Linked DNA regions of Oleomonas cavernae. The protein of the gene in region 2 interacts with the protein of the main gene of each other region in a pairwise test. Links are inferred from orthologs where the notes say so. Each region holds a gene or a part of one and is shown on either strand. Other genes may lie near its edges. The genes, in order: priA and ssb.

What was found.
Region 1: the proteins of ssb (region 2) and priA interact in binary tests that used the Escherichia coli proteins (3 or more experiments, as listed by UniProt). The link is inferred for Oleomonas cavernae from one-to-one orthologs.

Annotation. Positions count from the first base shown.
Region 1 is NZ_QYUK01000011.1:2,946,235-2,961,244, forward strand. What follows is about bases 1,623-4,520. They hold priA (replication restart helicase PriA), read right to left. Parts: upstream 3,918-4,520; coding sequence 2,328-3,917; downstream 1,623-2,327. Other genes in these bases: D3874_RS18090 (MarR family winged helix-turn-helix transcriptional regulator), read right to left, coding at 1,623-1,741; D3874_RS31650 (hypothetical protein), read right to left, coding at 1,753-2,412; fsa (fructose-6-phosphate aldolase), read left to right, coding at 4,057-4,520. In the rest of the region: D3874_RS18085 (N-acyl-D-amino-acid deacylase family protein), read right to left, coding at 1-1,210; more of D3874_RS18090, read right to left, coding at 1,292-1,622; more of fsa, read left to right, coding at 4,521-4,713; D3874_RS18105 (DUF484 family protein), read left to right, coding at 4,731-5,480; D3874_RS18110 (tyrosine recombinase XerC), read left to right, coding at 5,477-6,442; D3874_RS18115 (hypothetical protein), read right to left, coding at 6,502-7,002; D3874_RS28085 (hypothetical protein), read right to left, coding at 7,204-7,671; D3874_RS18120 (hypothetical protein), read right to left, coding at 7,742-8,176; D3874_RS18125 (hypothetical protein), read right to left, coding at 8,180-8,692; lpdA (dihydrolipoyl dehydrogenase), read right to left, coding at 8,696-10,465; D3874_RS18140 (2-oxoglutarate dehydrogenase E1 component), read right to left, coding at 11,866-14,796.
Region 2 is NZ_QYUK01000011.1:1,295,780-1,310,733, reverse strand. What follows is about bases 4,812-7,653. They hold ssb (single-stranded DNA-binding protein), read right to left. Parts: upstream 6,574-7,653; coding sequence 6,049-6,573; downstream 4,812-6,048. Other genes in these bases: uvrA (excinuclease ABC subunit UvrA), read left to right, coding at 6,761-7,653; D3874_RS09965 (hypothetical protein), read right to left, coding at 5,550-5,972; D3874_RS09970 (pilus assembly protein TadG-related protein), read right to left, coding at 4,812-5,216. Outside these bases: D3874_RS09985 (DUF2167 domain-containing protein), read left to right, coding at 1,534-2,445; peptide-methionine (S)-S-oxide reductase MsrA, read right to left, coding at 2,489-3,208; D3874_RS09975 (hypothetical protein), read right to left, coding at 3,295-4,362; more of D3874_RS09970, read right to left, coding at 4,383-4,811; more of uvrA, read left to right, coding at 7,654-9,634; D3874_RS09950 (hypothetical protein), read left to right, coding at 9,640-10,089; D3874_RS09945 (hypothetical protein), read right to left, coding at 10,295-10,858; D3874_RS09940 (SRPBCC family protein), read left to right, coding at 11,031-11,420; D3874_RS09935 (TetR/AcrR family transcriptional regulator), read right to left, coding at 11,568-12,131; D3874_RS09930 (amidase), read left to right, coding at 12,292-13,719; methylenetetrahydrofolate--tRNA-(uracil(54)-C(5))-methyltransferase (FADH(2)-oxidizing) TrmFO, read left to right, coding at 13,752-14,954. UniProt on the Escherichia coli protein: Plays an important role in DNA replication, recombination and repair. Binds to ssDNA and to an array of partner proteins to recruit them to their sites of action during DNA metabolism. Acts as a sliding platform that migrates on DNA via reptation.

The DNA.
Region 1 (15,010 bases), 1.6 Mb from region 2 along the record:
CGTAGGCCAGTTCGGCGGCAGCAATGCCCAGCACCTGGGCCTGGGCCGCGATCGACTGGTCCGCCGCCGGCTCGTAATTGACCGGGTTACCCATGGGGAAAATGCGCTGAAAGGCGGTGAGCAGTTGCATCAGGCCCGGCAGCCGGGGCGCGGCCTTGGCCTGTTCCAGGATGCGTGCGCGAACATCAGGGTCGCGCAGGATCGCCACCCGTTCCGGAAGCGGCCTCTCCGCGATCTCGCGGTATGCCTCGAGGCCCGAGAAGCAATTGGCGCTGGCCTGTAACCCGAGGAGAACACCGATCGGCCGCGGCGCCACCTGGGCCTTCAGGGGCAACCCGTCGGCCACCGCCCGGTCGATCAAGCCCAACAGCACACGCCAGCCTTCGGGCGCGCCGTGCGCCTGGCCCAGCGACAGGGACATGGGCCGGCCCGCGGCCGCCAGGATCCGCCGGATCATGGCGAATTCGCTCATCAAGTCCGGCGTGTCGAAATCGGAGATCAGTTCCATGACCCCCCGCCCGGCGTCCTTCAGCCCCAGGGCGATGCCGGTCAATTCCGCCTCGGTCGCGCGCAGCGACGGGGTGGGATCGCCGGTGACCGTGCGGTGGTTCAGGGTGCGGGAGGTGGAAAAGCCGATGGCGCCCGCCTGCATCGCCTGCGCCGCCAGGCGGCGCATCTGGGCGATATCATCTTCTGTCGCCGCTTCCAGGGCGGCGCCCCGCTCGCCCATGACATAGACGCGCAGGGCGCCGTGGGGCAGTTGGGCGCAGATATCCATGTCGCGCGGCCGGGCCTCCAGCGCGTCGAGGTAGTCGGGGAAGGATTGCCAGTTCCACCTCAGCCCCTCATGCAAGGCAGCGCCGGGGATGTCCTCGACCCCTTCCATCAACTCGATCAGGCGCTGGTGATGTTCCGGCCGCACGGGGGCGAAACCGACACCGCAATTGCCCATGACAGCAGTGGTTACACCGTGCCAGGACGACGGCGCCATGCGGGCGTCCCAGGTCGCCTGGCCGTCGTAGTGGGTGTGGATGTCGACGAAGCCCGGCGTGACCAGCAGGCCGTCGGCGTCGATGTCCCGGCTGCCGGTGCCCGAAACCCGGCCGACCTCGACGATGCGGCCGTTGGCAACAGCGACATCGGCCCGGCGGGCCGGGCCGCCGCTGCCGTCGATGACCGTGCCGTTGCGGATCACCAAGTCGAACGCCATCGCCGCCTCCCGGTCTTATTAGTTCGTATTACCTAACTAATATCCGCCCGCGATGCCGCCGCTGTCAAGCATGGCACGACGCTACTCCAGGAACTGGCGCTCGATGCCGCGCAGCCATTCTTCCCGGTGGGCGCCCAGCGCCTTGTAGGCCCCGCTCAGGGCAGCGCGGAAGGCGGCACGCTCGGCCGCGGGGAGCAGGGCATCGGTCAGGCCGGCCATTTCCGCCTCGAAGGCTTCCAGGCGCTCGCGCCCGGCCTGGGTGATCTCGACGCGGGAGACGCGGGCATCGCTGGCATCGGCGGCGCTCTCGATCCAGCCCTTCTCGCGCAGGGTGGCCAGCATGGCCGAGACGGTGGGCTTCTTGATCGCGCCGGCCGCCGCGATGGCCCCCGCATGCTTGGGCCCGCTGTAGAGATAGAGCAGGGTGCGGTACTGGGCGACGCTCAGGTCCGACTTGCGTGCCGCCTGCTCGAACGCGCGATAGAGCGCCACGATGGCGCGAACCGACAATGTGCGATCGCTTGAACTCATGATCCCCCCGCTCACAGGAAATTGTAGGGATCGACGTCGACTTGCAAGCGTACCCGGCCGGGAATGGCCTGGGCATCCAGCCAGGGCCGCAGGACCGCCTGGACGTTCAGCCGGCGCGGCGCCCGCACCAGCAGGCGCACCCGGTAGCGCCCGCGCAGCAGGCTCAAGGGGGCGGGTGCCGGCCCCAGCACGTCGAAGCCGTCGAGATCGCGCGGGGCGGTGCGGGCCAGGGCGCGGCCGATGGTCATCACCTCGCCCTGGTCGGGGCCGGAGACGATCAGCGCCACCAGCCGGCCATAGGGCGGCATGGCATGGCGCTGGCGCGCCGCCTGCTCGACGCCCAGGAAGCCGTCGCGGTCGCCCCGGGCGATCGCCCGGATGACGTCGGCGCCGGGATCATAGGTCTGCAGCAGGGCATGGCCCGGCCGCTCGGCCCGGCCCGCGCGGCCCACCACCTGGGTGACGAGCTGGAAGGTGCGTTCGGCGGCGCGCAGGTCGCCGCCGTCCAGGCCTAAGTCCGCGTCGACCACGCCGACCAGGGTGAGATGCGGGAAATGATGGCCCTTGGCCACCACCTGGGTGCCGATCACCACATCCACCTCGCGCGTGGCGATGGCCTCGAAGGCCGCCTCCAGCGCCGCCGGCCCGCCCAGCGTGTCGGAGGCCAGCACCAGGCGCCGCGCCTGGGGATCAGCGAGGCGACCTCCTCGTCGATCCGCTCCACGCCGGGGCCGCAGGCGGCGAGGCTGTCGGCGGCACCGCATTCGGGGCAGGTCTCGGGCGTCGGCGTGGCATAGCCGCAGTGGTGGCACGACAGGCGCCGCTGGTGGCGATGCTCGACCAGCCAGGTCGAGCAATTGGGGCATTCGATGCGGTGGCCGCAGTGCCGGCACAGGGTCAGCGGGGCATAGCCGCGCCGATTGAGGAACAGCAGGGTCTGCTCGCCCCGTGCCATGGTCTCGGCGATCGCCCGGCCCAGCACCGGCGACAGGAACGCCCCCTTGGACGGCGGATGGATGCGCATGTCGATGCAGTCGATCCGCGGCATCAGGGCGCCGCCGTGGCGTTCCGGCAGCACCAGGCGGCGATAGCGCCCGGCCTCGACATTGACGATGGTCTCCAGGCTGGGCGTGGCGCTGGCCAGGATCACCGGGCAGGCCTCGATGGTCGCCCGCACCACGGCCATGTCGCGGGCGTGATAGGCAACGCCGTCATCCTGCTTGAAGCCCTGGTCGTGTTCCTCGTCGACCACGATCAGGCCCAGGTCCGTGAACGGCAGGAACAGGGCCGAGCGGGCGCCGATCACCAGCGGCACCTGGCCGTCGGCGATGCCCTTCCACACCCGCCTGCGATCGCGCGACTGCAGCCCCGAATGCCAGACCGCCGGGGCCACGCCGAAGCGGGCGGCGAAGCGCTCGAACAGGCCGGCGGTCAAGGCGATTTCCGGCAGCATCACCAGGGCCTGGCGCCCGGCCCGCAGCGCCGCCGCGATGGCTTCCGAATAGACCTCCGTCTTGCCCGAGCCGGTGACCCCGTCCAGCAGGAAGGCGGCATAGTCGTGCGCGGCGACCGCCCGGCGCAGCTCGTCCGCGGCGGCGGCCTGGGCCGGCGACAGGGCCGGTTCGGCAAAATCGGGATCGGGCCGGGCCAGGGCCGGATCGCTGTCGATCAGCGCAGGGGACAGGGCGCCGGCATCGATCAGGCCGCGCAGCACGCCCGACGAGACCCCCGCCTGGCGCTGGATCTCGACCGAGGTCATGACCCCGCCCGGGCGCAGCAGCTCGATCACCCGGCGGCGGGCCTCGGTCAGCCGCTCGGGCAGGTGGTCGGTCAGGCGATAGCCGGTGACCTGGCGCGGCCCGTCACTGTTGGCGGCATTGATGAAGTGGCGCAGCACCATGCCCGGCGGGTTCATGGTGTAGCCGGCCATCCAGTCGAGGAAGCGGCGCAGCTTCTCGCGCATCGGCACGATGTCGTGGGCGGCGGCGACGGGGCGCAGGCGGGCCGCGGCGATCACCCCCTCGCCCGCCCCGTCCCAGACCACGCCGGTGATCAGCCGCGGCCCCAGCGGCACGTCGACGAAAGTTCCCGGTGCCAACACCTCGCCATCGGGCGCCGCATAATCGAGCGGCCCGGCGAAGGGCAAAGGTACCAGAACGGGAAGGCGGGCCGTCATCTTCACCTAGAGCGCCAACTGGCTTCGACTGGGGCCATCGGCTATGCTGGCCCGGTGAGGGCGGGGGCGCTCGATGGCGATTTGATTCGCAGCGCCGGCCCGCTTTGCCCTGATAGATACTCCAGCGGAAACCGGATTCATGAAGTTCTTTATCGACACCGCCGACGTGCGCGAAATCAAGGATCTTGCCGCCACCGGCATGGTCGACGGCGTCACCACCAACCCCAGCCTGATCGCCAAGTCCGGCCGCAACATCCTGGAAGTCATCGCCGAGATCTGCGGCGTGGTCGACGGGCCGGTGTCTGCCGAAGTGACCGCCACCCAGTACGAGGACATGCTGGTCGAGGGCCGCAAGCTCGCCAAGATCGCCGACAATGTCGCGGTGAAGGTGCCCCTGACCTGGGCGGGGCTGAAGACCTGCAAGACCCTGTCGGACGATGGCATCATGGTGAACGTAACTCTGTGCTTCTCGTCCGCGCAGGCGCTGCTGGCGGCCAAGGCCGGCGCCACCTTCATCTCGCCCTTCGTCGGCCGGCTGGACGATATCGCGACCGACGGCATGGAGCTGATCGCCGAGATCCGCCAGATCTACGACAACTACGAAGCGCTTACGACCGAGATCCTGGTCGCCAGCGTGCGCCATCCCCGCCATGTCGTCGATGCCGCCAAGCTGGGCGCCGATGTCGCCACCCTGCCGCCTGCCGTGCTGCGCGCCCTGGCCAGCCACCCGCTGACCGATCGCGGCCTGGAAGCCTTCCTCGCCGACTGGGCCAAGACCGGCCAGTCGATCCTCTGAGCCCCGGACCAGCACCCATGACCCCTGAGAGCCCGGAAGTCGCCGAAGCCGCCCCGCCCGAGGCCGCCGCGCCCAACCGGCGGCGGCTGACCGCGGGCGAGGTGCGGGAATACCTGCTGGCCCATCCGGGCTTCCTGGCCAAGAACCCGGAAGTGCTGGAGCATCAGGCCCTGCCCGCGCGCGCCGATGCCGATGGCCACCGGGTGGTCGATTTCCAGCGCGCCCTGGTCGACCGGCTGCGCAACGACAATGCCAAGCTGCGCAGCTTCCAGTCGGAAGTGCTGACCGCCGCCCGTGCCAATGTCTCGGCCCAAGGCCTGGTGCACGAGGCGATTCTGCTGCTGCTCGAGGCTGAATCCTTCGAGCATCTGATCCATGCCATCACCCTGGACCTCGCCCCCATGCTGGGGATCGATGTCGTTACCTTGAGCGTAGAGACGCTGGAGGCGGCACCCGAGCGGCCGTCGCTGCAGAATTTCTATCTGGTGCCGCCGGGCACGGTCGACGGCCTGATCGATCCGGGCCGGCTGGTCCGCCTGATCTCGGAGCCGCCCGAAGACACGCTGATCTTCGGCCCGGCAACGCCGCTGGTGCAGAGCCAGGCACTGGCCCGCCTCGACATCGGCGGGGAATCGCCCCTGGGGCTGCTGGCCCTGGGCAGCCGCGAAGCGACCAAGTACGAGCCGGGCCAGGGCAGCGAACTGCTGGGCTTCCTGGCCGGCACCATCGAACGCCTGATCCGGCTGTGGCTGCGGCCGACCGATTGACCCCGCCCGCGGGGGCCGCCGCGCCGGCCCTGCTGCCGGCCGCCCCCGACCTTGCCGCCGCCATGGGTGACTGGCTGCGTTACCTCACGACCGAGCGCCGCGGTTCGGCCCACACGATCGAGGCCTATGGCCGCGACCTGCGCCAGTTTCTCGCCTTCCTGGCCGAGCATCTGGGCGCCCTGCCCGACCTTGCGGCGCTCGCCCAACTGGGCCCGCGCGATTTCCGCGCCTATCAGGCCCGCCGCCGCACCGGGGGCCAGGGGGCCTCGTCGGCCGCCCGCGGCCTCTCCTCCCTGCGCGGTTTCTTCCGCTACCTCGACCGCAAGGGCCTGGTCCACAACGCCACGGCCCTGGCCACCCGCGCACCCAAGCGGCCCCACGGCGTGCCCCGGCCGCTCACCCAGGCGGCGGCGCTGAACACCATCGAGGAGGCCGGCGCCCTGGCCGACGAGGCCTGGATCGCCGCCCGCGACGAGGCGGTCCTCACCCTGCTCTACGGCTGCGGCCTGCGCATCGCCGAGGCCCTGTCCCTGCGCCGCGCGGCAGCGCCGTTGCGCGACATGCTGCGCATCGTCGGCAAGGGCAACAAGGAGCGGGTCGTGCCGGTGCTGCCCCAGGTGGCGGCGCGCATCGAGGCCTATCTGCGCTTGTGCCCGCATGCCCTGCCCAAGGACGGGCCGCTGTTCATCGGCGAGAAGGGCGGGCCGCTGTCGCCCCGTGTGGTCCAGCGTAACCTGGAGCGTCTGCGCGGCGCCCTGGGCCTGCCCGACGATGCCACCCCCCACGCCCTGCGCCATTCCTTCGCCACCCACCTGCTGGGCGCCGGCGGCGACCTGCGCACCATCCAGGAACTCCTGGGCCACGCCAGCCTGACGACTACACAGCGCTACACCGAGGTGGATACGGCCCGGCTGCTGGCGGCCTATGAGGATGCGCATCCCAGGGCACGGCGGGGGGAGTGACCAGCCTTATCGATCATCGTCACTGGGCTGATGTGAAATGCAAATGTACCGGAGTCCCCTCAGTCTTGGCGTTCATCGAAGAGTGATCGGACCTGGGGGCCTGCCGACCACCGGCGGGACAGCCACCCCAGAAGTTCGGCATAGGCATAGCCAATGAAGATCGTCCCGGGCAGGGCCAGAAGTGCAGTCTTGAACAAGGATATGACTGTACCCACGACAAGCCCAGCGAGTAGGTGGCCGCCCACCTGTGAGGGTTCGGCGAGAATCAGGACAGCAGTGGCTCCCAGGTTGGCAGCCAAGCCCGCGATAGTGCCGATGATGCAGCCGCGCAGACCCGAGGGATGTGGGCCGCTGCCCACGAACCAAATCACGGCCACGGTGATGGCAACGCCTGCCAGTACGAGCCTCCGAAAATCTTTGTCGAGAATGAACAGATCGGGCATCAGGACCGTATGTGCCAAAGCATACAAGCCCACACCGGCCAAGCCGAAACCGATGCTTTGAAGGATGCGCGCCCCGGCTTTTACAACGTGTCTCATAAACCGAAACTCCTGAGCCACGGCGGCATCTCAAGGACGCAACGTTGCCCACACGTGGATGTCGCGCGCCATTTGGCAACCTAAAAGGATACTCAGCCCTATGCACACTGGGAGAGGTAACTCCCCACCGTCATCCCGGACTTGATCCGGGATCCATCGTCGTGGTGAACGAGATCCCCCCTGTACCGCCATGGCTCCCAGCTTTCGCTGGGATGACGACTTTCAAACCGGGGTTCTCCAAATACGAGTTAGGGCTGCGAACAAGACTGCGCCGATGCCTCCCAAAGGGGCAAAGCCCAATCCCACTGTTAGAGCGAACAAAACTGCGAGAAGCCCATACTTCAAGTCAGAAAGATCTAGCCGCGTTGGCGTTGGTGCCGACGCAAAAATTAGAATACCGAAGAGAAAGACTACAGGCGCGAAAAACACCGACCACATGCCCACAACGAACGCATCGGGCCACCATACCCGACCGGATCGCGGCATTCGACATTGCCAGCAGAACATCGACGCCAAGGCGACACTGACGCTTGGCCAAGTCGCATAGCTTGGCATTGCCGTCGCGCCGGACGCCGACCAGATGGAGCTTCCCTTGCCAAACAGATGAAGCGAGTCCAGGAAAATCAGTGCAAGCAGGAACGCCCAAAGGCCGAAGCCTATGCTTTCGACAATATGCACGATCCGCGTCATGGCCTGAGCGTGGCGCTCAATCCGCGCCAATTTCAACCAAAGGCTGCGGCGGCGGATCGCCGCGCGCGGCTCAGCGCCGGCGCTTCACCCATTCACGCACGAGCAGGCCCAGCAGCAGGGCGTAGAACAGCCCGGTCAGGGCGGCGACCGGCAGGGAGACCGGGCCGGTCTTCACCAGGCCCACGGTGGCGATGACGGCGATGCCGGCAGGGTCGAGGGTGCTTTCGCCCGAGGCCGGGTTCGCCAGCGAAATGGCGATCGCGGCCGTCAGGTTGGCGACCAGGCCGGCAACCAGACCCAGGGCGACGCCGCGCAGCGGCGATGGCGCGCCCTGGGCCGGGCTGCCGATCAGCCAGACGATGAAACCCGCGGCGAAGGTCCCCACCAGGGCGGCCTCGCCCGCTTCCTGCATCACCATGCCGAAATCGGGCAGGGCAGCCATCGCCAGAGCCAGCAGCCCGGTCACGATGGCGGCAAAGCCCAGCGCAGCAGCGACACGCAGCATGGCCTAGCCCTTCGCCTTGGGGCGCCAGCGGTCGGCCAGACGGCGGGCGAACAGGCCGGCGACGATGCCGACCGGCCAGGCGCCGACGAAGGCATAGGCGAGGTCGTTGATGAAATGGTCGATCGCCGCGACCCAGCCGGCCCCGTCGGCCAGGGTCGCCACCACGGCATAGGCCGCCCAGGCGGCAAAGGCGGTGGCGAGCGCGGTCACGATCACCGTGCCATTGTCGAGCGGGCCGCGGCGCGGCGCGATGGAAAACCACAGCGCGGCCGCGATGACCGCGCCCAGGGCAAAATAGGGCAAGGCCGCCAGCGGCCGTTCGATCAGGAAGGCGGCAAGGCCGAACAGCAGGCCGAAGGCGGCGGATTCGGCGACCCGCAGGCGGGTGGCGATCCTGCTGCGCGGCCCCAGCACCGGCCCCCGCTTGGGCGGCCGGCGGAAGGGAATGACGACGCCGCCGGGCGGCGGCGGCTCGGCGCCGCCATGGTCGTGACCGTTGGGGCGCCAATCCGTCATCGGTTACATCTGTCTGATACGGCCGTCGACGCCCAGGGCCGCCTCGCGCACCGCTTCCATCTCGGTCGGGTGGGCGTGGGGGGTGCGGGCCAGGTCCTCGGCAGCGCCGCCGAATTCGATCGCGGTGGCGATCTCGGCGATCATGTTGCCGGCATCGGCACCGATGATGTGGGCGCCCAGGATGCGGTCGGTGGTGGCATCGGCGATGATCTTGACGAAGCCTTCGGTCTGGGCATTCGCCTTGGCCCGGGCATTGGCCGTGAAGGGGAACTTGCCGGTCTTGTAGGCGATGCCCGCGGCCGTCAGTTCCTCTTCCGTGCGGCCGACGTTGGCCACTTCCGGCATGGTGTAGATGACGCCGGGAATGGCGTCGTAGTTCACATGGCCATGCTGGCCCGCCATGATCTCGACCGCGGCGACGCCCTCTTCCTCGGCCTTGTGGGCCAGCATCAGGCCACCGATGACGTCACCCACGGCATAGATGTGGGGGACATTGGTGCGGTAGTGGCTGTCCACGGTGATGAAGCCGCGCGGGCCGGCTTCCACCCCGGCCGCGGCCAGGTTCAGGCCGTCGGTATAGGCGCGCCGCCCGACCGAGACCAGGACCACGTCGGCCTCGAGGCTCTTGGCCTCGCCGCCCGCGACCGGCTCGAAGGTCACCGTGGCGCCCTTCTTGGTGGGGGTGACACCGGTCACCTTGGTCGAGAGCAGGAACTCGAAGCCCTGCTTGGCCAGCAGGCGCTGGAAATTCTTGGAGACTTCGCCGTCCATATTGGGGGTGATGCGGTCGAGGAATTCGATCACGGTCACCTTGGAACCCAGGCGGCTCCACACCGAGCCCAGTTCCAGGCCGATGACGCCGCCGCCGATGACGATCAGGCTCTTGGGCACCTTGGGGAGAGCGATGGCCCCGGTGGAGGAGACCACGGTCTTCTCGTCGATCTTGATGCCCGGCAGGGTCGAGACGTCGGAACCGGTGGCGATCAGGGTGCGCGCCGCCTTGATGGTACGGGTGCCGCCGGCGTTCAGCGAGACCTCGATGGTCTCGGGCCCGGTGAAGCGGCCGGTGCCCACGATATAGGTCACCTTGTTCTTCTTCATCAGGAACTCGACGCCCTTGGTCAGTTCCCCGACGACCTTGGACTTGTGCGCCATCATGGCATCGAGGTCGAGTTCGACGCCCGAGACCTTGACGCCGAACTTGCCCAAGCCGTGCTGGGCTTCCTCGTAGAGTTCCGAAGCGTGCAGCAGGGCCTTGGACGGAATGCAGCCGACGTTCAGGCAGGTCCCGCCCAGGGTGCCGCGCTTCTCGATGATGGCCGTCTTGAACCCCAGTTGCCCGGCGCGAACGGCCGAGGTGTAACCCCCCGGGCCACCGCCGATGATGACCAGGTCGAAGGCATCGTCGCCCGAAACCGCGGCCACGGCCGGGGCTGCCGCGGGGGCTGGTGCCGGCTGGGGCAGCGGGGCGGCGACGACCGGCGCAGGCGCTACCGGCACGGGCGCCGCGGACGGGGCGCTGACCGCGGCCGTGCCGCTCTCGTCGATGGCGCCAATGACCTGGCCGATGGTGACGGTGTCGCCTGCCTTGGCGTCGATCCGGGCCAGCACGCCGGCGGCCGGCGCATTCACCTCGACCGCGACCTTGTCGGTTTCAAGCGAGACCAGAACCTCGTCCTTCTTCACCGCTTCGCCGACCTTCTTCGACCATTGGCCGATGGTGGCCTCGGTGATCGATTCGCCCAGTGCGGGGACTTTCAGTTCGATGGTCATATCGTCTCGCCTTCCGGCCTCAGGCCAGCCTCTATCAGAGCGTCATTCCAGCGAAAGCTGGAATCCATGTCGACAAGGGCGCGCTGGCCCAGGATGGATTCCAGCTTTCGCTGGAATGACGACAAACAATTACACGCCGAACAGCAGGCGCTGCGGGTCTTCGATCGCTTCCTTGACGCGGACCAGGAAGGTGACCGCCTCGCGGCCGTCGACGATGCGGTGATCGTAGGACAGGGCCAGATACATCATCGGGCGGATGACTACCTGCTTGTTGATCACCATCGGCCGGTCCTGGATCTTGTGCATGCCCAGGATGCCGGATTGGGGCGGGTTGATGATCGGGGTCGACATCAGCGAACCGAAGACACCGCCGTTGGAGATGGTGAAGGTGCCGCCCTGCAGATCCTCGATCGCCAGCTTGCCGTCGCGGGCCTTCGTCCCCAGGCGCGCGATCTCCTTCTCGACGTCCTGGAAACCCAGGGCGTCGCAATCGCGCACCACCGGCACGACCAGGCCCTGCGGCGAGGAAACCGCGACCGAGATGTCGTAGTAGTTCTTGTAGATGATGTCGTCGCCGTCGATCTCGGCATTGACCGCCGGGATCTCTTTCAGCGCCTGGACGCAGGCCTTCACGAAGAAGGACATGAAGCCCATCTTCACGCCGTGCTTCTTCTCGAACAGGTCCTTGTAGAGGGTGCGCGCTTCCATCAGCGCGGTCATGTCGACCTCGTTGAAGGTGGTCAGCATGGCGGCGGTGTTCTGCGCCGACTTCAGCCGTTCGGCGATGCGCTTGCGCAGGCGGGTCATCTTCACCCGTTCCTCGCGCGCGGCATTGGCGCGCGGGCCCGACGGGGCGGCCGGGCCGGGGCCGGGGCCGGCGCCGCCTGGGCGGCCAGCACGTCCCCTTGGTGATGCGGCCGTCGGGGCCGGTGGCCGGGATCGCGGCCGGGTTCAGGCCGGATTCGGAAATCAGCTTGCGCGCGGCGGGGCCGGGCTGGGCAGCGGTGGCGGCGACGGGCGCCGGTGCAGGCTGCGGGGCCGGGGCAGCGACCGGCGCGGGTGCCGGGGTCGGCGCGGGCGCGGCCGGCTTGGGCGCGGCCGGGGCGGCGGCGGTCGCCGTCTCGTCGAGCGCGCCCAGGATCTGGCCGATGGTCACCGTGTCGCCGGGCTTGGCGTCGATCCGGGTCAGCACGCCGGCGCTCGGCGCGTTCACCTCGACCGCCACCTTGTCGGTCTCGAGCTCCACCAGGGGCTCGTCGCGCTTCACCGCGTCACCGACATTACGGAACCACTTGCCGATGGTCGCCTCCGTGACGGACTCGCCGAGCGTCGGGACCTTCAGTTCGATTGTCATTTTCTAGCCTCTTCGGCGTGACTGATTACTGATGTTCGGGATTGGATCAAAGGGTAAGGGCGGTGCCGACCAGCTTCGCCTGCTCTTCGACGTGCTTGCGCAGGGAGCCGGTCGCGGGCGAGGCCGAACCGGCGCGGCCGGCATAGGTGGCGCGGCCGGGCTTGCTGCGCGCCTTGCCAATCACCCACTCCAGCCATTGCTCGACGAAGAACCAGGCGCCCATGTTGCGCGGCTCTTCCTGGCACCAGACCAGGTCGGCCTTGGGGAAGCGCTGCATCAGGTTGACCAGGGTCTTGGCCGGGAAGGGATAGAGCTGCTCGACACGAGCGATGTAGATGTTGGACAGGCCGCGCTTCTCGCGCTCGGCCAGCAGGTCGTAGTAGACCTTGCCCGAACACATCACCACACGCTCGATCTTGGCGTCGGCGACCAGGCGGAAATCGCCGACGATCTTGGGGAACTCGCCCTTCTCGTCGAAATCGTCGTCGAGGACGCGGTGGAACGAGGTATCGGGGCCCATCTCGGCCAGGCTGGAGACCGCCTTGGGATGACGCAGCAGCGACTTGGGCGTCATCAGGATCAGCGGCTTGCGGAACTTGCGATGGATCTGCCGGCGCAGGATGTGGAAGTAGTTGGCCGGCGTGGTGCAGTTCGCGACCTGGATATTGTCCTCGGCGCAGAGCTGGAGATAGCGCTCCAGCCGGGCCGACGAGTGTTCCGGCCCCTGCCCCTCGTAGCCGTGCGGCAGCAGGCAGACCAGGCCCGACATGCGCAGCCACTTGGATTCGCCCGAGGTGATGAACTGGTCGAACACGACCTGGGCACCGTTGGCGAAGTCGCCGAACTGCGCCTCCCACAGCACCAGGGCGTTGGGCTCGGCCATCGAGTAGCCGTACTCGAAACCCAGCACCGCGGCTTCCGACAGCATCGAGTCGTGGACTTCGAAGGCCGACGCCTCCTCGCCCAAGTTCTGCAACGGCAGGTAGCGGCCTTCGCTCGCCTGGTCGATCCAGACCGAATGGCGCTGCGAGAAGGTGCCGCGCCCGGAATCCTGGCCCGACAGGCGGACATGGATGCCTTCGAGCAGCAGCGAGCCGAAGGCCAGCGCCTCGGCCGTCGCCCAGTCGAAGCCCTCGCCCGTCTCGAACATCTTCTTCTTGGCGTCGAGCACGCGGCGCAGGGTGCGATGCGGGGTGAACTCCGCCGGCACCGTGGTCAGAACCTTGCCGATCTCCTTCAGGGTGCGCATCGACTCGTCGGTCTCGCCGCGGCGAACGTCGCCGCGCGCCACACCCAGGCCGGCCCAGCGGCCTTCGAACCAGTCCGCCTTGTTGGGCTTGTAACCCTTGGAGGCCTCGAGGTCGGCTTCCAGCTTGGCGTAGAAGGAGTTGTTCATGCCTTCCGCTTCTTCGGCGGGCACCAAGCCTTCCTCGGCCAGGCGGCGGGCATAGAGTTCGCGCACCGACGGGTGGGCCGCGATCCGCGAATACATCAGCGGCTGGGTGAACATCGGCTCGTCGGTCTCGTTGTGACCGAAGCGGCGATAGCAGAACAGGTCGATGACCACGTCCTTGTGGAACTGCTGGCGATACTCGGTCGCCACCTTGGCGACGTGGCAGACCGCTTCGGGATCGTCGCCGTTCACATGGAAGATCGGCGCCGCCACCATCTTCGCCATATCCGACGGATAGGGCGACGAGCGCGAGAAGTGCGGGCTGGTCGTGAAACCGATCTGGTTGTTCACGATGATGTGGATGGTGCCGCCGGTGCGATAGCCGCGCAGGCCCGACAGGCCGAAGCATTCCGCGACTACGCCCTGGCCGGCAAAGGCCGCGTCGCCATGGAGCAGGATCGGCATGACCTTGGTGCGCTCGGTATCGCTCTTCTGCCACTGCTTGGCCCGCGCCTTGCCCAGCACCACCGGATCGACGATCTCGAGGTGGCTGGGGTTGGCGGCCAGCGACAGGTGGACCTTGTTGCCGTCGAATTCGCGGTCGGACGAGGTGCCCAGGTGATACTTGACGTCGCCCGAGCCCTGAACGTCGTCGGGATTGGCCGAGCCGCCCTGAAACTCGGAGAAGATCGCCACATAGGGCTTGCTCATGACATTGGCGAGCACGTTCAGGCGGCCGCGGTGGGCCATGCCCAGCAGGATCTCGTCGCAGCCGAGATGGCCGGCGCGCTTGATGATGCCTTCCATGGCCGGGATCACGGCTTCGCCGCCGTCGAGGCCGAAGCGCTTGGTGCCGGTGAATTTCTTGTTCAGGAAGTGCTCGAAGCCCTCGGCCTCGATCAGCTTGTTGAGGATCGCCTTCTTGCCTTCGACGGTGAAGGAGATTTCCTTCTCGCGGCCCTCGATGCGCTCCTGGATCCAGCGCTTCTCGTCAGGGTCGGAGATGTGCATGAACTCGACGCCGATGGTCGAGCAATAGGTCCGGCGCAGCACGACCAGGATCTCGCGAACGGTCGCGGTCTCCATCCCCAGCACGTTGTCGATGAAGATCGGGCGGTCCATGTCGGCTTCGCCGAAGCCATAGCTCGCGGGGTCGAGTTCGGGATGGCGCTTGGGCGGCTCGAGGCCCAGCGGGTCGAGGTTGGCGATCAGGTGGCCGCGGATGCGGTAGGCCCGGATCATCATCAGGGCGCGAACCGAGTCCAGCGTCGCGGTGCGGACATCGGCGGGGCTGGCCCCCGCGGCCGGGGCCGCCGCCGGCGGCGCCTTGCCGTCGCCCTTGGGCGGGGCCTTGGCCGCGGCCGGCTTCTCGTCGTCGTCCAGGCCCTTGGGGGTCAGCGGCCAGTCGGCCCGCTTCCATGAGGGGCTCGTGTGACCGTTCAAGGCCTCGCCCAGGGTGCTGAAATAGCTGGCCCAGGAGGGGTCGACCGAAGCCGGGTCTTTCTGGAAACGGGTGAAGAGATCCTCGATGAAGGCACCATTGGCGCCGTTGAGGAACGAGTTGTGATCGAGCTGAGTCGTCATGTCCGTCAAGCCGCGGCCGATTGGGCCGCTCTCTTTCCTGGCAGCAAAGCCGTTGCCTGAACCGCCGATGGCAAGCCCATCTGCCACCAGGTACTGAACCATCTAGGCCGCCGGCCCTACAGTTGGCGGTCTGCCCGCCTTAATCAACCGCGATCGGCGCTTTGTCGACTAAAGAAGCACATTCCGCGCAACGCAACGCCAACATAGCCGGAAA
Region 2 (14,954 bases):
TGGTGCGCCTCGTGATGACCTGCTCGCGGAATTCCACGAAGGCGTGGATCAGCTGCTTGAGGTTCATCAACTCGGGCTTGCCGTGGTTGAGCGCCAGCATCTGCACGCCGAAGCTTTGCTGCAGCGGCGTGTGCTTGAAGAGCTGGTTCAGCACGACATCGGCCACCGCGTCGCGCTTGAGCTCGACCACCACGCGCACGCCGTCGCGGTCGGATTCGTCGCGCACCTCGGCGATGCCTTCGATGCGCTTGGAGCGCATCTCCTCGCCGATCTTCTCGAGCAGGGTGGCCTTGTTGACCTGGTAGGGGATCTCGGTCGCGATGATCGCCTCGCGATCCTTGCGGATCTCCTCGAAATGCGTGCGTGCCCGCATCAGGACCGAACCGCGCCCTGTTTGCAGCGCGAGGCGCGCGCCGCCGCCGCCGATGATCAGGCCGCCCGTCGGGAAGTCGGGCGCTTGCACGATGTCGATCAGGGCATCGAGCGAGATGTTCGGGTCTTCCATGTAGGCCAGGCAGGCATCGATAACGTCGCGCAGATTGTGCGGCGGGATGTTGGTTGCCATGCCGACGGCGATGCCGCCCGCGCCGTTGACCAGCAGGTTGGGAAAGCGCGCCGGCAGGACCACCGGCTCGAATTCCGAATTGTCGTAGGTGCCCTGGAAATCGACCGTATCCTTGTCGATATCCTCGAGCAGCGCATGAGCGGGCTTGCCCATGCGAATTTCGGTGTATCGCATGGCGGCCGGCATATCGCCGTCCATCGAGCCGAAATTGCCCTGCCCGTCCAGCAGCGGCAGGCGCATCGAAAACGGCTGGACCAGCCGGACCATGGCCATGTAGATCGCCGAGTCGCCGTGCGGGTGATATTTACCCATCACCTCGCCGACGATGCGCGCCGACTTGCGGTAAGGCTTGTTCCACTCATAGCCGCCCTCTTTCATCGCGTAGAGGACGCGGCGATGCACGGGCTTCAGGCCGTCGCGCGCATCAGGCAGCGCCCGGCTCACGATCACGCTCATCGCATAGGAGAGGTAGGAGGTGCGCATCTCCTCTTCGATGGAGATCGGCACGATGTCGTGACGCGGAGGGACACCGCCAGGGGGGACGGCGCCGCCTTCGTCCTGCGGCTCCGGCTGGTCTGCAGTATTGGGTTCGGTCAACGGGAAATGCTTGCTGTGGGCGCCGGTGATCGACGTCTAGGAAGGCCGGGCGCTGGCCGATTCCGTAACGCGACTGTAGCAAGTCGCAGGCCCGCGAAGCAAGCCGCACCGGTGCCCTCTGCCGGTGTGAAAAAGGCCGCATAAGCCATTGTGGCTAAAAGGTTTTTTTGGCAATGCGGAAATCCAGGAAGAGGCCGCCGCGGAGGCCATCGCGAAAACCCGCCGACAAACCCCGGAATCACCCTCAAAGCCGTCCTTCACCGCCCGTCCGCCGAGCGCCGACTACCTGGGTGATAGCCATCTTGACGGGCAATGGACTTTGCAAAACAACCGGATTAGCCTTTCAGCCTGTTCGACCGATGGAGGGACCCATGCGGCAAGGCTTATTCGCGCTGATCGTGGGGTTGGCGGCACTGTTTGCGGTCGCTCCGCCCGCGCTGGCCCAGCAGGACCAGGCCGAATTCGAGCGGATCGTGAACTCGCTCGATTTCCGCCGCGGTGCCATCAAGCTCGACAACGGCTTGGCTACGATCGACCTGCCCGATGCCTTCCGCTACCTAGGCCCGGCCGATGCCCAGACCATGCTCACCAAGCTGTGGGGCAATCCGCCGGGGGCCGGCCAGGGCACCCTGGGCATGATCCTGCCCACCGACCCCTCCCCCTTCTCGCCCGAAGGCTGGGCCGTCATCGTCTATTATAATCCAGCCGGTTACGTCAGCGACGAAGATGCCGCCGACCTCGATGCCGAGCAATTGATGAAGGACATGCAGGCGGCGACGGCCGAAGGCAACAAGGAGCGGGCCGCCCAGGGTTACGAGGAGGTCCACCTCCTGGGCTGGGCGCGCGAGCCGCGCTATGACGCGGTGGCCAAGAAGATCCATTGGGGCAAGCGCCTGACCTTCGGCACGGCGACGGATGAAACGCTGAACTACGAGATCCGCGTGCTCGGCCGCCGCGGCTATCTCGAGCTGAACGTGGTGGCCCCGATGTCGGCCCTGCCGAATATCGACCAGACCTCGGACAAGATCCTGGCCATGGTCCATTTCGACCAGGGCAATACCTATGCCGAATTCAATCCCGACGTCGACGAAACCGCCGCCTACGGCATCGCCGGCCTGATCGCCGGCGGCCTCCTGACCAAGGCCGGTTTCTTCAAGGGCCTGATCGCCTTGCTGATAGCCTCGAAGAAACTGGTCGCCATCGGCGTGGTGGCTTTCGGCGCCGGCATCTATGCGGCGATCAGGCGGTTCTTCGGCCGGCGTGGCACACCGCCCAACGCCTGAAGGATTGTTTCGAAAGTCAGCCCTGCGGGAGACGCCGTGGCGATCAATTCGTTGCCGCGCCGACCAGGACCGGCTTCTCGCGGTAGAGCGCCGGGAACAGGCGCTCGAGGTTCTCGATCTTGGGCAGGTCGTTGTAGACGATATAGGGATAGGTCGGGTTCAGGGTGAGGAAATCCTGATGATACCGCTCGGCCGGATAGAACGCCTTGCCAGGCTCCAGCGTGGTGGCGATCGGGCCGGCAAAGACCTTGGCCTCGTTCAATTGTGCGATATAGGCCGCGGTGATCTTCTGCTGTTCGGCATTCTGCGGAAAAACCGTGGAGCGGTATTGGGTGCCGGTGTCGGGGCCCTGGCGATTGAGCTGGGTCGGATCGTGGGCGACCGAGAAATAGACCTGCAACAGCGTGCCGTAGGAAACCAGCCTGGGGTCGTAGCTGATCTCGACCGCCTCGGCATGACCGGTGCGGCCGCTGCCGACGATCTGGTAGATCGCCGTGTCCTGCGCCCCGCCGGCATAGCCCGAGACGGCACCGGTGACGCCCGTCACATGCTGGAACACCCCCTGGACACCCCAGAAGCAGCCACCGGCGAAGACCGCCGTGGCCGTTTCGGCACTGCCCGCCGCTACGTCGATCGCCGGCGGCGGGATGACGACGGCCGCCTCGGCCGATTGGGCCGGCAGGCGCCACAGCAAGGCGCCCACGGGCAGCAGGGCAAACAGCCCCAGGAAGGCGGCGCGGGTCATTCTGGCACTGGCAACCATGGTGGCGATCCTTTGGAAAACCTGTAGAGCAGGTTCGCCCGGGCCAGCCCTGAAGTTACGGTGAGCTGCCCGGTCCGCCGGCCGCGCTACTGATGGACCAGCCTGGCACTGCCGCATTGAAGATCGATCACCGCCACCTCGGCCGTGCCGATCCGAACGCCCAGGGTATCGAGCAGCAGGTCGACGATACCATCGAGAAGCGGCCCGAGAACGTCGCCGATCAAGGTGCCGGCGACGAACGTGACGAGATCGACGATCGGCTGCAAAAGGCCCCCGACGGCGCCCGAGACTTGCAGCCTCAGAGCATCTTTCAGTTTTTTGCCGAGATTGGAGAGGATATCGGTCGTGCCGACCGAGGTGCCGCTGGGAAAATCGGCCGTGTCGGACTTATGCCCCGGCTGCGCGAAGGCCGCATAGATGTCGGGAAAGACCGCCTGGTCCAGCGTGTCGGCTCCTTTGACGTCCGGCGAGGCGGTCGGGGCACCGATGGGCAGGTTCACCCCAAGATCGACCGACAGAATCTTGAGCGGCGGCTGGATGAGACCCCAAAGATTATAGCCGATGCCAAGGACGTTGAACGGATCGGCATGGGCCGGCGCGCTGTTGGACAGGAAGTCGGTGGGATCGATCTGGCCGACATGGGCCGAGGCCAGGCCGGTATCGATGTCCATGCCGACGTAGCGATCGGCCGTCGATGCCGGTTCGCAGCCGAGCTTGGTGACGCGCACCTGCGACGGCGCGACGGCGATGCCGACGCTGAGATTGTCGTTGGCATTCGGGCCGTAGGTCGGCAGCAGATCGACGTCCAGCCCCAGAAGCTGCACGATGTCGAGCAGGCCGTTGACGAGGCCGAGCACCCCGCTCAGCGCACCCTGCCAGTCGACGCGCAGCAGCAGGCGGATCTGCGCGGTGCGCAGGATGTTGTCGCCGTTGCGGATGTCTTCCTCGGTGATCTTGCGGAACCCCAGGGGCGGTTGCGGCTGCTCGGTGATCGAAAGATCCAGGCTGGCGCCGAGAAACGTCCCCAGGGAGACCGACACGGGATGCTGCCCGGTGGCGTTGGCGGCGGTCGACGCGGCCAGGATCGATGCCGTCACCAGATCGAAGACGTTGACCGGGATGGCAAGCCCGGCATCGTTGTTGCCAAGGCCCACGCCCAGAAGCTCTCCCAGCTTCAGGTTGACGTCCTGGAGTTGGAGCAGCGGCAGCTTGTTGATCCCCGGGAAGGCGTCGCCCAGGCCGACACCGAGGTCGACGGCCGACGGATCGCCGTCATAGGCATTGTGGGCCAGTTCGGTGACGACCCCAGGACCCCCAGGACCGAGGCATCCGCGCTCAACAGGCCGTCGTAGTCGCCGACGGTGGCGCCGACCTTGACGGCATAGGCGTCCAGAAACGACAGCAGTTCGACGTTCGCCCCGACCAGACCGTTGTAGTCGAGGGCACTGAGGCTGACATTCCCGCCCAGCAAGGCGCCCAGCAGCGCATTGAGCAGCCCCTCGTCCAGGTTGGCCAGGCCGCTCGCGATCTTCACCGTCGTGTAGCGGCCGGTGGTAACCGCGGTCGAGGTGACATCCAGATCAAACGCATCCGTGGCGATGATCCGGGAAAAAAACCGCGGGGAGTCGGTCGTCCCGGTCAGCTTGACGGCGTTGGGCGAGTTCATGTTGCTGCCCGAAGCCTGGAAGCGGCTGCCCAGGGCGCGCGTGCGGCTGTAGTTGCCAAAGTCGATCCCGGTCAGGGATTGCGCCGGAAAATCGTTGGCGATCATGGTGTTCAGCGCGGCGTTGCGTGCGTTCGCCCGTTCGGCGCCCGAACCGTCCAGGGCGCCAGCGGCGGCGATGGCGGCCAGATCGAGGGAATCCTGCAATCGCTGCTTCGAGTAGTAGGCATAGCCCAGGTCGACGACGAAGGCGGACATGACCAGCAGCAGCGGCAGCGCGACCGCGAAGAGCATGGCCGCCGCACCCCGCTCGCCATGCGACTGCCTCGATGTCAATTCGCGCATTTTTAGGCCCCTGGAAGCCGACACAACCAAACTCGAATCCCATTTGCAGCCTATTGCGGGGATTGGCCAAATCACCCCGTTTCCGATCCACTTTGATATCAAAATAGGGGGAATATTCGCGCGTTCGCCGCCCACCAGGGATTGCGGCCGATCGGCTCTGCCAGCCGATCACCCCTGGAATTCCAGCTTTTCCTCTAGGAAAACCGGCGTTTTTCTATGGAGCAAGCCTGTCCGCATGCCCTGGCGATCGTGCCGCTCCATCGCGCTCGCGCGCACGGCTCGCCGGCCATATATTCCCATTACGGATGCTTTTACCGCAAAAATGGGCGCCCTCTAGTCCGGGCGGTAGGTGAGCGGCCCCGGGGCGTTGCCCTGGATGGTCAGGCTGTTGGCGGCCGCCTCGAAACGAACCGCCCCGCTGACGCTGAAGGGGCTGCCGTCGGGCTGCCGGCAGCGCTCGAATTTCAGGTCGGCGGCGTCGAGCCGCCAATCGCACTGGCCGCTCGTCTTGTTGCCCAGAAGCGGCCCGGTCACGAACGAGGCGCTTTCGCCCTGGAAGACGATGACCATCAGGCCCTTCTGCTGCTCCAGGGTCTTGCGCGTCTGCGGCGTGGCGGCGCCGGCGGCCTCGAACGCCTGATAGGTCGCGTCGACATCCAGCACATAGCGGCCCTGGGGACCGGACCCTGCCGCCCAGGATGCGGCCCCGCCGGCCATGCTCAGGGCGAGGGCGAGCGAGCACGAAAAAATACGCATATTCGTCTCCTGCGGTAAGCGGCAGGTGCCGTGACTTGCCTTCACCCTGACGGCCGGACGTTCCGGCCAATCAGGCTCAGAACGGGATTTCGTCGTCCAGGCCCGGGCCGCCGCCGGGGCCGCCACGGCCACCGCCGCCGCCCGAACGACCGCTACCGCCGCCGAAGCCGCCGCTGGAACGGCCACCGCCGCCGCCGCCGTAACCGGGATCGCTGTCGTCATCGCCGCTGCCAAAGCCGCCGCCCTCACCCTTGCCGTCCAGCAGGGTCAGCTCGCCGCGGAAGCGCTGCAGCACCACCTCGGTCGAAAATTTCTCGGCCCCGGACTGGTCGGTCCATTTGCGGGTCTGGAGCGAGCCTTCGATATAGACCTTGGAGCCCTTGCGCAGATAGTTCTGGGCGATCTTGGCCAGGTTCTCGTTGAAAATGACCACCCGGTGCCATTCGGTGCGCTCCTTGCGCTCGCCCGACATCTTGTCCTTCCAGGTGTCGGATGTTGCCACCGACAGGTTCACCACCGGGTTACCATCCTGCAAGGTGCGGGATTCAGGGTCGCGCCCCAGATTGCCGACCAGGATGACCTTGTTGACGCTGCCTGCCATGGCTCTCCCTTGGTGCTTGCAGCACCGCAAAACTGGAACATAATAGGAACAAATATGCCGACTCGTTCAAGTGGCATGTTGAGGTGGTTCTAGCTCATAATCATGGCCGAGGGCACCTGGACTTTCCATGATGCCCGACCCCATATCACACTTCCCGTCCGGCGCCGGTTCGCGTGCGTGAGGCCCCATGTCGTCCAAGTTCATTTCCGTCCGCGGCGCCCGTGAGCACAATCTCAAGAACGTCGACGTCGACATTCCGCGCGACCGCCTGGTGGTGATCACCGGCCTGTCGGGCTCGGGCAAGTCGTCGCTGGCCTTCGACACCATCTATGCCGAAGGCCAGCGGCGCTATGTCGAAAGCCTGTCGGCCTATGCCCGGCAGTTCCTGGAACTGATGCAGAAGCCCGATGTCGATCACATCGAGGGCCTGTCGCCGGCGATCTCGATCGAACAGAAGACGACCTCGCGCAACCCGCGCTCGACCGTGGGTACGGTGACCGAGATCTACGATTATCTGCGCCTGCTCTATGCCCGCATCGGCGTGCCCTACTCGCCCGCCACCGGCCTGCCGATCGAAAGCCAGACCGTGAGCCAGATGGTCGACCGGGTGATGAGCCTGGCCGAGGGCACCCGCCTCTACCTGCTGGCGCCCTTCGTGCGCGGCCGCAAGGGGGAATACCGCAAGGAACTGGCCGACCTGCAGAAGCGCGGGTTCCAGCGGGTGAAGATCGACGGCACCCTGTACGAGATCGCCGACGCCCCGACCTTGAACAAGAAGGTGAAGCACGACATCGACGTGGTGGTCGACCGCGTGGTGGTAAGAGGCAATATTTCCCAGCGCTTGGCCGATAGTTTTGAGACGGCGCTTGAACTGGCGGACGGCATTGCCGTGGCCGAGAATGCCGACAATGGCGAGCGCACGATCTTCAGCCAGAAGTTCGCCTGCCCCGTCTCGGGCTTCACCATCGACGAGATCGAGCCCCGGCTGTTCTCCTTCAACAACCCCTTCGGCGCCTGCCCGGTGTGCGACGGACTGGGCACCAAGCTCTATTTCGATCCGGCCCTGGTGGTGCCTGACGAGAACCTGAGCCTGGCGCGCGGCGCCATCGTGCCCTGGGCCAAGACCACCTCGGCGTTTTTCCACCAGACCCTGGACAGCTTGGCCAAGGCCTTCAAGTTCAGCCTGAACAAGCCGTGGCGCGAATTGCCGGAGAAGGTGCGCGACCTGCTCCTCAACGGCTCGGGCCGCGAAGCCATCACCATGACCTACGAGGACGGCAGCCGGCGGTTCCAGACGACCAAACCGTTCGAGGGCGTGCTGCCCAATCTGCAGCGGCGCTGGAAGGAAACCGAGAGCGACTGGATGCGCGAGGAACTCGCCGCCTATCAGTCGGCGTCGGAATGCGAGGCCTGCCATGGCCACCGCCTGAAGCCCGAAGCGCTGGCGGTGAAGATCGGCGGCCTGCATGTGGGCGAAGTGACCGAGAAATCGATCGCCGACGCCGCCAAGTGGTTCCTGGCCCTGGGCGACAAGCTGACGCCCAAGCAGGCGGAGATCGCCGCGCGGATTCTGAAGGAAATCAACGAGCGGCTGGGCTTCCTGGTCAATGTCGGCCTCGACTACCTGACCATGGCGCGGGCCTCGGGCACCCTGTCGGGCGGCGAGAGCCAGCGTATTCGCCTCGCCTCGCAAATCGGCTCAGGGTTGACTGGCGTGCTCTATGTCCTGGACGAGCCGTCGATCGGCCTGCACCAGCGCGACAACGACCGCCTGATCGAGACCCTGAAGCGCCTGCGCGACTTAGGGAATACGGTCATCGTGGTCGAGCATGACGAGGATGCCATCCGCACCGCCGACCATGTCATCGACATGGGGCCGGCGGCCGGCGTGCATGGCGGCGAGATCGTCGCCGAGGGGACGCCGGCCCAGATCATGGCCGATCCCAAGAGCCTGACCGGCCAATACCTGTCGGGCGTGCGCTCGGTCCCCATCCCGCCCCTGCGCCGGCCCTTCAACAAGAAGCGGGTGCTGACCGTCACCGGTGCCCGCGGCAACAATTTGCAGAACGTAACGACCAGCATTCCGCTGGGCACCTTCACCTGCGTCACCGGCGTCTCGGGCGGCGGCAAGTCGACCCTGGTGGTGGAAACCCTGTACAAGGGCTTGCACCGCCGCCTGAACGGTGCCCGCGAACTGGCGGCACCCCATGAGTCGATCGACGGCGTCGACCATATCGACAAGGTGATCGACATCGACCAGTCGCCGATCGGGCGCACGCCGCGCTCGAACCCGGCGACCTATACCGGCGCCTTCACGCCGATCCGCGACTGGTTCGCCGGCCTGCCTGAGGCGGAATCCCGCGGCTACAAGCCGGGGCGCTTCTCGTTCAACGTCAAGGGCGGGCGCTGCGAGGCCTGCCAGGGCGACGGCGTGATCAAGATCGAGATGCACTTCCTGCCCGACGTCTATGTCCAGTGCGACGTCTGCAAGGGCCGGCGCTACAACCGTGAAACCCTCGAGGTCATGTTCAAGGACAAGTCGATCGCCGACGTGCTGGACATGACGATCGAGGAAGGCTGCGACTTCTTCAAGGCGGTGCCCGCGGTGCGCGACAAGCTGGAAACGCTGAAACGCGTGGGCCTGGGCTACATCAAGGTGGGCCAGCAGGCCACCACGCTGTCGGGCGGCGAAGCCCAGCGGGTGAAGCTGGCCAAGGAACTGGCCAAGCGGGCCACCGGCCGCACCCTCTACATCCTCGACGAGCCGACCACCGGCCTGCATTTCGAGGATGTGCGCAAGCTGCTGGAAGTCCTACAGGCGCTGGTCGACACCGGCAACACCGTCCTGGTCATCGAGCACAATCTGGAGGTGATCAAGACCGCCGACTGGATCATCGATCTGGGCCCCGAAGGCGGCAACGGCGGCGGCGAGATCGTCGCCGAAGGCCCGCCCGAGGATGTGGTGCTGGAGCCGCGCAGCCACACCGGCCGTTACCTGGCCGAGATCCTGGCGCGCGAACGCAAGCCCAAGGCACGCAAGCGCGCCGCCGTCGCGGAGTGACGGCCATGGCGCCGTCGCAGTCCCTCGAAGCGGTAACACAGTTCTTTCAGCACCAAGGTTTGGATATCCGCCAAGCGCCACTCAAGGATTTCGTCAGTTGCTTGCTGGGTTTTTACGAGCGCGTCGAGTTCTCCAACCTGGCACCGGATGGCGGCGACATGCTGCTGCTCCAGTTCGGCACCTATGACTGGGGCGCTGGAACGCACTTCGAGTTCGATATCACGCGCCAATTCATCACGGCCGACGAGCAGGACGACGATGCAATCAGCCAACTGAATTGTAGCCTTCTCTATCGACCGACCCCGGCTTTGATGGCGGTTGGGGAAGGCGACAAATGGTGCAGTACACGCGCGGAACTAGGAACGTTCCAGGCGTTCATCGAGGCAAGCAGCGCCTATGCGGCGATCATTGGTGAACCTGTCTTTGACCGGCGCCTGGCTTGGTCACTCGTCTAGAGCCTGTTTCAAAATCGCCGGCCTGCGGGTATGCCGTGCGTCCTTCGACAGGCTCAGGATGAGGAGAATCTTTATGGCAAAAAGACTTTCCTCATGGTGAGCCTGTCGAACCACGCAAGATCATTGTCCGATACACCCCGTGCCACGAACCTAGACTTTTGGGAACAGGCCCCGGACACGCAAGCGCGCCGCCGTCGCCGAATAGTCAGGTATCGGTGCCCAGCAAGGGCGTGCGCCGGCTCCGCGCCTGCAGGTCGGCGCCGTAGAGGGCGATGAGATGCTTGAATTCATCGAGCATGGCGCGGGCGGCCTGGGGCTCGCGCATGGCGGCCCAGCGGGCGATGGTGTCGCTCATGTGGATCATCATCTCGACCGCGGTCGCCAGCCGGGCGCGCGAAATTTCCGGCACGATCGGCTGCAGCACGTCGCAGACCTGGGCCGCGTTCTTGACCACCTCGGCCAGGTTGGAGGGCCGCAGGTCGCGGTCCATCAGCAGGTCGGTCCAGACATCGCGGGTCGTGCCGTCGGCGACGAAGACCTCGAAATAGCTCTCGAACGCCTTTTGCAGCATATGCACGGCATCGTCGAAGCTGGCGATCTCGCGCAGGGCGAACAGGAAGATGTCGTTGTTGGCGCCGCGATAGCGTTGGGCCAGTGCCAGTTTCAGCGCCACAGGGTCGGGAAAGGCCGCCTGGGCCTGGTCCAGCGGCACGTCGGCCTGCGCCGCCACCGCCTCGATGGTCGTCTGCGGCAAGCCTTTGGCACGCACCAAATCCTCGGCAGCCTGAAGCAGCCGATCTCGTACATCGGTCCTGTAAGTCACGCCAGCCCGGTCCGGTTTTGCCCTATTGTGCGCCGACACTAGCACGAGCGGCCTGCCGACGCCGAAAAAATCCCGGAAACCACGGCCGGCATCAGACAATGGAAACGGGGAGACCTCCATGCTCGCATCGCGCGCAATCACCGTACAGATCGGCCGGCCCTGGCGCGACGTCTACGCCTTCCTGGCCGCGCCGGAGAATTTCCCGCGCTGGGCGGCCGGCCTCGGCGCCCTGGAACGCGACGGCGCGCAGTGGCTGACCCGGACGGCAGACGGCGTGATGGCGGTGCGCTTCACGCCGCCCAACGCCTTCGGCGTGGTCGACCACTGGGTGACGCCGCCGGCCGGCGACGAGATCTACATTCCCCTGCGCGTCATCGCCAATGGCGAGGGTGCGGAAGTCGTCTTCATCCTCTACCGCCTGCCCGCGATGACCGATGACGACCATGCCCGCGATGCCGCGCTGGTCACCCGGGACCTGGCCGCCCTCAAAGCCCTGCTGGAGGGTTAGGCCCGCACGCCGCCGGGCGCCTGCGGTCCCGGATTTCGGGCAGTACAGCGGCACATTGTGGTTACACGCGATCCACCCACGAGCGTCATCCCGGACTTGATCCGGGATCCATGCTGATGACAGGCCGGGTCGTGAGGTTGGAAGCGGTCAATCCGCCGCTGTCGACAGGTCCCGCAGGTAGAGCGCGATCAGGTGCTTGAACTCGCCCAACATGGCCTGGCCGATGCTCTCGTCCTCCAGGCTGATGGAGCGCACCAGGCCCTCGCTCATGTGCACCATGGTCTCGGTCGCCAGCATCAGGCGCTGCGCGCTCAGATGCGGGAACAGGTGCTTGATGGCGTTGACGATGATCGCGGCCGAGCGCCTGGTCGCGGCGTGGTTGACCTGCTGCAGTTCCCGGTCGGCCAGCAGGCCGAACCAGACGTCGCGAAAGGCCGGATCACGCCAGTTGGTCTCATAGGACTGGTCGAGGCCGGCCCACAGCTTGCGCCGCGCGTCCTCGACCGTCTTGATGTTGCGCATGGTGCCTTCCATCAGGCGTCGGTTCTGCTCCATATAGCGCTCGGCCAGCGCCCGCAGGATCGCGCCGCGATCGGCGAAGAACTGATAGATCGAGCCGATGGGCACGCCGGCGGCCACCGCGATCTCGCTCATCTTCAGGGCATCGGCACCCTTCTCGCGGATCAGCAGTTGCGCGGCGTCGATGATCATCTCGACCCGCTTGCGGCCGCGCGCCTGCACCGGGCGGCGGCGCGGCGCCCCGGCGGGGGCAATGGTGGTGGCGCGGTCGCCACTGTCTTGACCTTGGAGCGCGGCATCTATATCACCAAATATGACATAAACTCATATAACAACGCACAGGGGAAACACCATGCAGGTCTCGGACTATCTCAAGCACGACGGCCTGGGGCTGGCTGGCCTGGTCAAGACCAAGCAGGTTACCCCGCTCGAACTGCTCGAGACCGCCATCGCCCTGGTGGAAAAGCACAACCCGAGCCTGAACGGCGTCGTCCAGAAAGCCTACGACATGGCCCGCCAGGCAGCCCGGGACGGTTTGCCCGATGGCCCCTTTGCCGGCGTGCCCTTCCTGCTGAAAGACATCAACGCCCAGTGCGTCGGCCTTTCCACCCGCCAGGCGTCGCGCCTGTTCGAGGGAATCGAAGACGATCACGACAGTGAATTGACCCTGCGCTACAAACGCGCCGGGCTCAACATCTTCGGCAAGACCAATGCGCCCGAATTCGGCATCCTGCCGACCACCGAGTCGCTGTTCTACGGCCCGGCCCGCAACCCCTGGAATACCGGGCATTCGACCGGCGGCTCGTCCGGCGGTTCCGCCGCCATGGTGGCGGCCGGCTGCTTGCCCCTGGCCCATGCCAACGACGGCGGCGGCTCGATCCGCATTCCCGCCGCCGCCTGCGGCCTGGTGGGCCTGAAGCCGACCCGCGCCCGCAACCCGCTGGGCCCGGACCTGGGCGATGCCCTGGGCGGCCTGGTCTGCGATCATGTGGTGAGCCGTAGCGTGCGCGATACCGCCGCGGCGCTCGACGCCACCGCCGGCCCCGACATCGGCGACCCCTATTGGGCGCCGCCGCCCAAGCGGCCCTACATGGACGAGTTGAAGGGTGTCGGACGGCCCCTGAAGGTCGCCGTCGCCACCAGCGATTTCATGGGCCGGCCCCTGCACGACGACTGCGTGGCCGCGGTGAACAAGACCGCCAAGGCCCTGGAAGCCGCCGGCCATCACATCGCGGGCGACATGCCCGCCGCCCCGGCCGACCTGGTGACCGGCGCCTTCATGACCCTGTGGACCGCCGGCATGGCCGCGATCACCAAGGGTGCAGCCATGCTGGGCGGCCGCGCGGCCGGCCCCGACACGCTGGAGCCGATGACCCTGGCCCTGGTCGAGCACGCCAGCAAGACCACGGCGGCTGACTATGTGGTCGCCCAGGTCATGCTGCAGCGGATCTCGCGCTTCATCGCCCAGTTCTTCGAGACGGTCGACGTCCTGGTCACCACCACCCTGACCCGCCCGCCGGTGGCATTGGGCTATTTCGACGTGACCTCGCCCGACTGGGCCGGGACCCTGGGCAAGGCCGGCGACTATGTGAACACGCCGGTGTTCAACTTCACCGGCCAGCCCGCCATCAGCCTGCCCCTGCACCAGAGCGCCGACGGCCTGCCGGTGGGCGTGCAGATCGTCGGCCGCTTCGGCGACGAGGGCACCCTGATCGCCCTGGCCGCCGATCTGGAACGCGCCCTCCCCTGGGCCGACCGCAAGCCCGCGGTCTGGGGCTGACGCAGCCGTCACAAATCGGTATAGGGAGGGGCATGACCAATGCCCCTCTCTCTCCCGTTCACGTCATCGGCGGCGGCCTTGCCGGCTCGGAAGCCGCCTGGCAGATCAGCCGCCAGGGCGTGCCCGTCGTCCTGCACGAGATGCGCCCGGTGCGCGGCACCGATGCCCATTCGACCGACGGCCTGGCCGAGCTCGTCTGCTCCAACTCCTTCCGCTCGGACGATGCGGTCTCCAATGCCGTCGGCCTGCTGCACGAGGAAATGCGCCGCGCCGGCAGCCTGATCATGCGCGCCGCCGATGCCCACAAGGTGCCGGCGGGCGGCGCCCTGGCGGTCGACCGCGACGGTTTCTCCCAGGCCGTCGAGGCGGCGTTGAAAGCGCAGCCGCTGGTCGAGATCCGGCGCGAGGAAGTCGCCGGCCTGCCGCCCGCAGACTGGGCCAATGTGGTGGTCGCCACCGGCCCCCTGACCTCGCCCGCCCTGGCCGAGGCGATCCGGGCCTTCACCGGCGAGGACAGCTTGTCCTTCTTCGACGCGATCGCCCCGATCGTGCACAGGGACAGCATCGACATGGCGCGCGCCTGGTATCAGTCGCGTTACGACAAGGGCGATGGCGCCGACTACATCAACTGCGCCATGGACCGCGACCAGTACTATGCCTTCATTGATGCCCTGCTGACCGGCGAGAAGACCGATTTCAAGCAGTGGGAAAAGGACACGCCCTATTTCGAGGGTTGCCTGCCGATCGAGGTGATGGCCGAACGCGGGCCCGACACCCTGTCCTTCGGCCCGATGAAGCCGGTCGGCCTGACCGACCCGCACACCGGCCGGCGTCCCTTCGCCGTGGTGCAACTGCGCCAGGACAATGCCCTGGGCACGCTCTACAATCTGGTCGGCTTCCAGACCAAGCTGAAACACGCCGAACAGACCCGCGTCTTCCGCACCATTCCGGGGCTGGAGAATGCCGTCTTCGCCCGCCTGGGCGGCCTGCACCGCAACACCTTCATCAACAGCCCGCGCCTGCTGGACGGGACCCTGCGCTTGAAGGCCCGGCCCGCCTTGCGCTTTGCCGGCCAGGTCACCGGCGTCGAGGGTTACGTCGAAAGCTCGGCCATGGGCCTGATCGCCGGGCGCTTTGCCGCCGCGGATGCCCTGGGCCTGCCGCTGTCGCCGCCGCCCGCCACCACCGCCCTGGGCGCCCTGCTGAACCACGTCACCGGCGGCGCGGATGCCAAG